One region of the Paraburkholderia sp. BR14374 genome, then DNA from elsewhere that is predicted to be linked to it. Evidence: predicted binding sites of a transcription regulator. Region 1 holds the regulator's gene; each other region holds the start of a gene.
The links. Region 1 encodes HrcA, which represses chaperone genes, less so after heat shock. Its sites were predicted from a motif close to TTAGCACTCNNNNNNNNNGAGTGCTAA; they were not measured.
Positions count from the first base shown of each region.

Region 2: rpoH (RNA polymerase sigma factor RpoH) is a predicted target of HrcA. The motif match lies at 1,135-1,161, and genes of this name have one in related genera.
Region 3: groES (co-chaperone GroES) is a predicted target of HrcA. The motif match lies at 1,042-1,068, and genes of this name have one in related genera.

Region 1 is NZ_JBFPKF010000001.1:351,144-353,410, reverse strand. It holds gene AB3X86_RS01595 (NAD kinase) at 1-317, opposite strand, end outside; gene hrcA (heat-inducible transcriptional repressor HrcA) at 528-1,547, shown strand; gene hemH (ferrochelatase) at 1,726-2,267, shown strand, end outside.
Region 2 is NZ_JBFPKF010000001.1:528,575-530,841, forward strand. It holds gene AB3X86_RS02370 (nuclear transport factor 2 family protein) at 1-264, opposite strand, end outside; gene AB3X86_RS02375 (acyloxyacyl hydrolase) at 306-869, opposite strand; gene rpoH (RNA polymerase sigma factor RpoH) at 1,223-2,158, shown strand.
Region 3 is NZ_JBFPKF010000001.1:240,359-242,625, reverse strand. It holds gene AB3X86_RS01090 (hypothetical protein) at 1-58, opposite strand, end outside; gene AB3X86_RS01085 (hypothetical protein) at 379-768, shown strand; gene groES (co-chaperone GroES) at 1,140-1,430, shown strand; gene groL (chaperonin GroEL) at 1,484-2,267, shown strand, end outside.

The DNA.
Region 1 (2,267 bases):
ATGTCGGTGATGAAGCCGAGCCGTCCGTGGTTGATGCCGATCAAGGGCGTGCGATATGGCGCGAGCTGGCGACCGATGCCGAGCATCGTGCCGTCGCCGCCGAGCACCACGGCGACGTCGGCGCGCGCGCCGATCTCGGCGGGACGCAGCGCCGGATAGTCGGTTACGCCGATCTCGGCGGCGGTGTCGGCTTCGAACACGACTTCGAGGCCGAGCTTCGCGATGCACGCGGCGAGCGCGGTCAGCGGCTCGCCGATGCCTGGCGTATTGCTGCGCCCGACGAGCGCGACGGTCTTGAACTGGCTGGTCACTTGCATGCCGGCATTACACCATAGGTAGGGCCTGAAAAGAACCGCAGGCCAACCCGGTAGCGGGCCGGCGCACGCGGGGCGTCTGCGCATGTCGCGATTATCGTTAGAATGATGAAGACCCGATGACCTGCGCGCCCGCTGACGGCGCCGCATTGGCCGGGAGCGGGCGCCGCGGGCGCTCGCGGCTGCGATGCCATTGAGCTAAAATTTTTCGTCATGCTAGATCCTCGCGCACAAACCCTCCTCAAAACGCTGATCGAGCGCTACATCGCCGAAGGTCAGCCGGTCGGCTCGCGCACGCTGTCACGTTATTCGGGCCTCGAGCTGAGCCCGGCCACGATCCGCAACGTGATGTCGGACCTCGAGGATCTGGGGCTCGTGATCAGTCCGCATACGTCGGCGGGGCGCATTCCGACGCCACGCGGCTACCGTCTGTTCGTCGACACGATGTTGACGGTCGAATCCGCCGCCGACGAAGAAGCGGTGATGCGCGCGGTCAAAACCACGCTGCAGGTGGGCGAGCCGCAGAAGATCGTCGCCGCGGCGGCGAGCGTGCTGTCCAACCTGTCGCAGTTCGCCGGCGTGGTGCTCACACCGCGCCGCAGCCACGTATTCAAGCAGATCGAATTCATGCGCCTGTCCGACAAGCGCATTCTGCTGATCATCGTGACGCCCGAAGGCGACGTCCAGAACCGCATTCTCGCCACCCAGCGCGACTTTTCGCCTTCGCAGCTGGTGGAAGCCTCCAATTACATCAACGCGCACTTCGCGGGCCTCTCGTTCGACGAAGTGCGCCGCCGCCTGCGCGAGGAAATCGACGAGCTGCGCGGCGACATGACCTCGTTGATGCACGCGGCCGTTACCGCGAGCACCGACGAATCCGATACCGGCGAAACTGTGCTTATCTCCGGCGAGCGCAATCTGCTCGAAGTCGCCGATCTTTCGTCGGACATGGCGCGCCTGCGCAAGCTGTTCGATGTGTTCGACCAGAAGACCAGCCTCCTTCAGTTGCTCGACGTGTCGAGTCACGCGGCGGGTGTGCAAATTTTCATTGGCGGCGAATCGACGCTGGTGCCGATCGAGGAAATGAGCGTCGTCACCGCGCCGTACGAGGTGAACGGCAAGATCGTCGGCACGCTCGGTGTGATCGGACCGACCCGCATGGCCTACAACCGCGTGATTCCGATCGTGGACATCACCGCGCGGCTGTTGTCCATGACACTCAGCCAGCAGTAGTCCTCGCGCTCCGCGGCGCCGCCGTCATCGCAGCCCGTGCCGGCCATGATGCGCGAACGGGCGGCGTCTGCCAATCGTCCGAATGGCCAGGGTCCGGCGACTCCCGGCCGAACCCGCGCCGCTATAATGAATTTCCATTGAATCGACTCGCCGCGTGAAGCGGTGATTTCTGCTGCCTATGCGCTTCGACCTCGAGCGGCCGTCACAGAACGCCACATCGCATCGCGTCGCCGTGTTGCTGATCAACCTCGGCACGCCCGACGCGCCGACGCCGCGCGCGGTGCGCCGCTATCTCGCGCAGTTCTTGTCCGATCCTCGCGTGGTCGAAATTCCCGCGCTGCTGTGGCAGCTGATTCTGCGTCTGCTGATCTTGCCGTTTCGCGGCCGCAGCTCGGCGAAGAAGTACGCGGCGGTGTGGATGCCTGAGGGCTCGCCGCTGCGCGTGCACACCGAAAAGCAGGTCGAGGGCTTGCGCCATCTGCTGCAAGTCAACGACTACACGGTGCTGGTCGACTACGCGATGCGCTACGGCACGCCCGGCATTCCGGCAATGCTGAACCAGCTGAAGCTCGCCGGCACCGAGCGCGTGCTGCTGATGCCGATGTATCCGCAGTATTCGGCGTCGACCACGGCGACCGCGTTCGACGAAGCCTTTTCCGCGCTCAAGCGCATGCGCAACCAGCCGGAAATCCGCACGGTTCGCCAGTACGCCGATCACCC
Region 2 (2,267 bases), 180 kb from region 1:
GATCAGCGCGCGGCCCGTGACCACGTAGGTCTCGCGCCCGGCCGGCAGGACGTCTTGCGACTGCACCTCGATTTGCCGATAACGACGGCGCCCCGCGGTGATCCCGTCGATGAACTGTCGCTTCGTCTCGCGCTTGCCGTTCGTATGAACGTAGCTCACGTTGTCAGCGAGCAGCGTGTCGAGCGATTGCCCATCGCCGTCGACCATCGCGCGAAATCGCTCTCGCTCGAGCCCGCGAATCGCTTCGATCATCTTTGCCGCCATTGCAGAGCCCCTGGAACACCGCGAGCCGCAAGGGGCCACGGTCAGAAGTGATATTGCAAATATAGCTGGCTGAAATTTATACCAGGATTCGGCTCTTTGATACCGCCATTGGAAACATGCTGGAAGCGGTAGCCGGCGACATACTGCTGATGAGCGCCGAACTGCAGTCCGACGCCCGCCATCTCGGAGAACTGGAACGCGGTGCCCAACGTGAAGTCGGAAGAAATCCGCGGGCTGGTCAGCAGCCCGACGCCGGCACCCACCTCGATGAATGGCCGCACCAAGCCCGACGACTTGACGAAGCGGATCACCGGCGTCACACCGATCTCGCCGATGTTGTCGTGAACGTTTCCTTCATTGGTGTGCCACCACGCGACGTGCGCCTCGCCGATCAGCGCGAAGTGCCAGTCGCCGATCTGCCACCAGGTGAGGTTCGGGTCCCAGACCACGCCGAGATCGAGCCTCTTGACGTGACGATCACCGACGCCGGCGGCCACCAGCACGCCGAACTGGTCAGCCCGGGACACGCCCGCCGCACCCAGCAGCAGAACGGCCAACGCACTTTTTAGAGTAAGTCCACGGACCACAAGATTCTTGTTGTTCATTGAGCCCCCATCCTGGTGACTATTTAAGCGAGCGCCCCCTTTGTTCCAAGCACGATTTAGGGGCAAGTATCTCCAGATAATGCGCCAAAACAGCAATTATTCACTTAAAAATAGGACGATGTCAGTCGATCATGAGGCTGCAGCCGCCTCGAACGGTAATTTGGCCAGGCTCAACGCACAGCGCAAATAGAGCGTATGATGACTATCAGAAATCAGGACCCAATAGGATTTTCCGGAACTTGGATACCCCTGCGACATCTAAGTATTAGCACTCGGCAGATCTGAGTGCTAACATCCATCGCTGGAGTCGTTTACTGAGTACGCAATTGTCTGATTCCAAAGGAGCTTCACACGTGAGCCATGCAATGACCCTTCCGAGTACTTTGAGCCCGTCGTCGGCTAAGGCCGCTCCGGCAGGTGCACTGGCGCTCTCGCATTCCTCGCTGCTGTCCGGTCAACTGGGCAACATCGACGCCTATATTCAGGCGGTCAACCGGATTCCGATGCTGACGCCGGCGGAAGAACGCCAGTTCGCCATTGAATTGCGCGAACATGACAATCTGGAGGCGGCGCGCCGCCTCGTGCTGTCGCACCTGCGACTCGTCGTGTCGATCGCGCGTAACTACCTCGGTTACGGGTTGCCGCACGCCGACCTGATCCAGGAAGGCAACATCGGCCTGATGAAAGCGGTCAAGCGCTTCGACCCCGAGCAAAACGTGCGCCTCGTGTCGTACGCGATGCACTGGATCAAGGCCGAGATCCACGAATACATCCTGCGCAACTGGCGCATGGTGAAGGTCGCCACCACGAAGGCGCAGCGCAAGCTGTTCTTCAACCTGCGCAGCCACAAGCAGGGCCTCGGCGCGTTCACGCCGGACGAGATCGAAGGTCTCGCGAAGGAACTGAACGTGAAGCGCGAAGAGGTCGCGGAGATGGAAACGCGTCTGTCGGGCGGCGATATCGCGCTCGAAGGTCAGGTCGAAGACGGTGAGGAGTCGTACGCGCCGATCGCCTATCTGGCCGACTCGCATAGCGAGCCGACCGCCGTGCTGGCTTCGCGTCAGCGCGACCGGCTGCAAAGCGACGGCATCGCAAGCGCGCTCGACGCGCTCGATCCGCGCAGCCGCCGCATCATCGAAGCGCGCTGGCTGAAGGTGGCCGACGACGGCTCGGGCGGCTCCACGTTGCACGAGCTGGCCGACGAGTTCGGCGTGTCGGCCGAACGTATCCGCCAGATCGAAGCCAGCGCGATGAAGAAGATGCGAGGCGCACTGACCGAATACGCGTAAAAGCGTCGAAGCCATGCGCGCGTCAATTGTGTCCCGCCCACGACGTGGGTAAAAGCGACACACGGTAACCGGTCGCGTACTATTTAACGATCATCGCGCTCAAGCCCCG
Region 3 (2,267 bases), 110 kb from region 1:
CGAACGCGGCAGTGCTCGTCACCAATAGCGTCAGTACGGTATATGTTTTGAATGCCATCGCAGTCACTCCCGCAGCGATGTCTCGCCTTTTTGTGTTTGATTTCGTGTCGTGTTCGAGCTTGTTGTCGATGCCTGGCGCTCGTGTTTCTGTCGCGGCCTGCCGATAGGCCGTGGCGTTGCGGTGCTCGTGCCACGGCTCCCCGGAAGGGCACGTCGCGAATGCCGCTTTGACGAGCGTAGCACCGCGGCTTGGCCGCGCGATGCATCGAATAGCGCGCGAAAACGCCATCGTGCAGTGCAATCAGGACACAATCGGCGAGGCGACGTTGAAGATCGGGACAATCCCTGGTCGCCACGAAGGATCGTCACGAGTCGAAGATGAAGAATCCATCGTATCGCTATCGATCGCTTTGCGCTGCGCTTTGTTTGTCGATGCTGTCGTTCGCCGCGCCGCTCGCGAGCGGCGCGAGCGACGCCAACATGAGCGCGGAGACGGCGGGCGAGCGGGCGAGTTTCGCGCAGGCGTTTTGCGGCGTGCCGCCCGAGCGCATCGGCGCCTATAAGGAGCGGCTCCGAAAGGTGCTGACCGGAGCGACCGATTTCGATCAGCACTGGGACGCGGGCTGGCATCGCGCCGACGACACCAATAGCCAGATGAACGCACTACGCGAGCGAGACCCGACGGAATTCGCGGCGCGTATCAAGGTCAATTGCGAACGGCTCAAGTGGATGGCAGGTAACGCGTTGCGCCCGCCTGCGCAGAAGTGAGTGGAACCATGCTCGATCGGACGGGGGTTTTCCCTGGAAATCGCAGATCCGACGGTATCGAGTACGGTGCGCGGCTGCGGTTTGTTTGCGATAGCGCCCCTCCGCCGTGCAGCGACAAGCCGCAAATCTCGCCGCAAGTATTTGTTTTTGCTTGGGTTCGCAGCTCAGACGCATGATTGCGCCGGCGCGCCGGAACCGCGCCGGTCGTGCAAAAGCTCGGCCGCAGCGCGGCTGCTCCCTACTTCTTGAATTTGTCACTACCCGTCCATATAATTAGCACTCGCTGCACGAGAGTGCTAACAACATCTCCGGTTGGCTCGTCCAGCCGGGTTTTCTCAGCGTTCTTCAGTCTCAATCAGAGAGGAGTATGTATGAACCTTCGTCCTTTGCATGATCGCGTGATCGTCAAGCGTCTGGATCAGGAAACCAAGACCGCGTCGGGCATCGTGATCCCCGAAGCCGCAGCGGAAAAGCCGGATCAAGGTGAAATCCTCGCAGTCGGCCCGGGCAAGCGCGACGACAAGGGCGCAGCGATCGCCCTCGACGTGAAGGTCGGCGACCGCGTCCTGTTCGGCAAGTACGCAGGCCAGACCGTCAAGGTCGACGGCAACGAACTGCTGGTGATGCGCGAAGAAGACATCATGGCCGTGGTGCAGAAGTAAGCGCAAAGTCGCTACTTCCCCGGTTATATCCAAAGTATTCAAGGAGTTAGAAGATGGCAGCTAAAGACGTCGTATTCGGTGATTCCGCCCGTGCCAAGATGGTCGAAGGCGTGAATATTCTCGCCAACGCCGTGAAGGTCACGCTGGGTCCGAAGGGCCGCAACGTGGTCCTCGAGCGCAGCTTCGGCGGCCCGACGGTCACCAAGGACGGTGTGTCGGTCGCAAAAGAGATCGAACTGAAAGACAAGCTCCAGAACATGGGCGCGCAAATGGTCAAGGAAGTCGCTTCCAAGACCAGCGACAACGCAGGCGACGGCACGACGACCGCTACGGTTCTCGCGCAATCGATCGTCCGCGAAGGCATGAAGTACGTCGCATCGGGCATGAACCCGATGGACCTGAAGCGCGGCATCGACAAGGCTGTTGCAGCCGCAATCGAAGAACTGCGCAAGATCAGCAAGCCGTGCACGACCAACAAGGAAATCGCCCAGGTTGGCGCGATCTCGGCGAACAGCGATTCGTCGATCGGCGAGCGCATCGCTGAAGCAATGGACAAGGTCGGCAAGGAAGGCGTGATCACCGTCGAAGACGGCAAGTCGCTGCAAGACGAGCTGGACGTCGTCGAAGGTATGCAATTCGACCGCGGCTACCTGTCGCCGTACTTCATCAACAACCCGGACAAGCAAGTTGCCGTGCTCGACAACCCGTTCGTGCTGCTGCACGACAAGAAGGTGTCGAACATCCGTGATCTGCTGCCGGTTCTGGAACAAGTCGCGAAGGCTGGCCGTCCGCTCTTGATCATCGCTGAAGATGTCGAAGGCGAAGCGCTCGCAACGC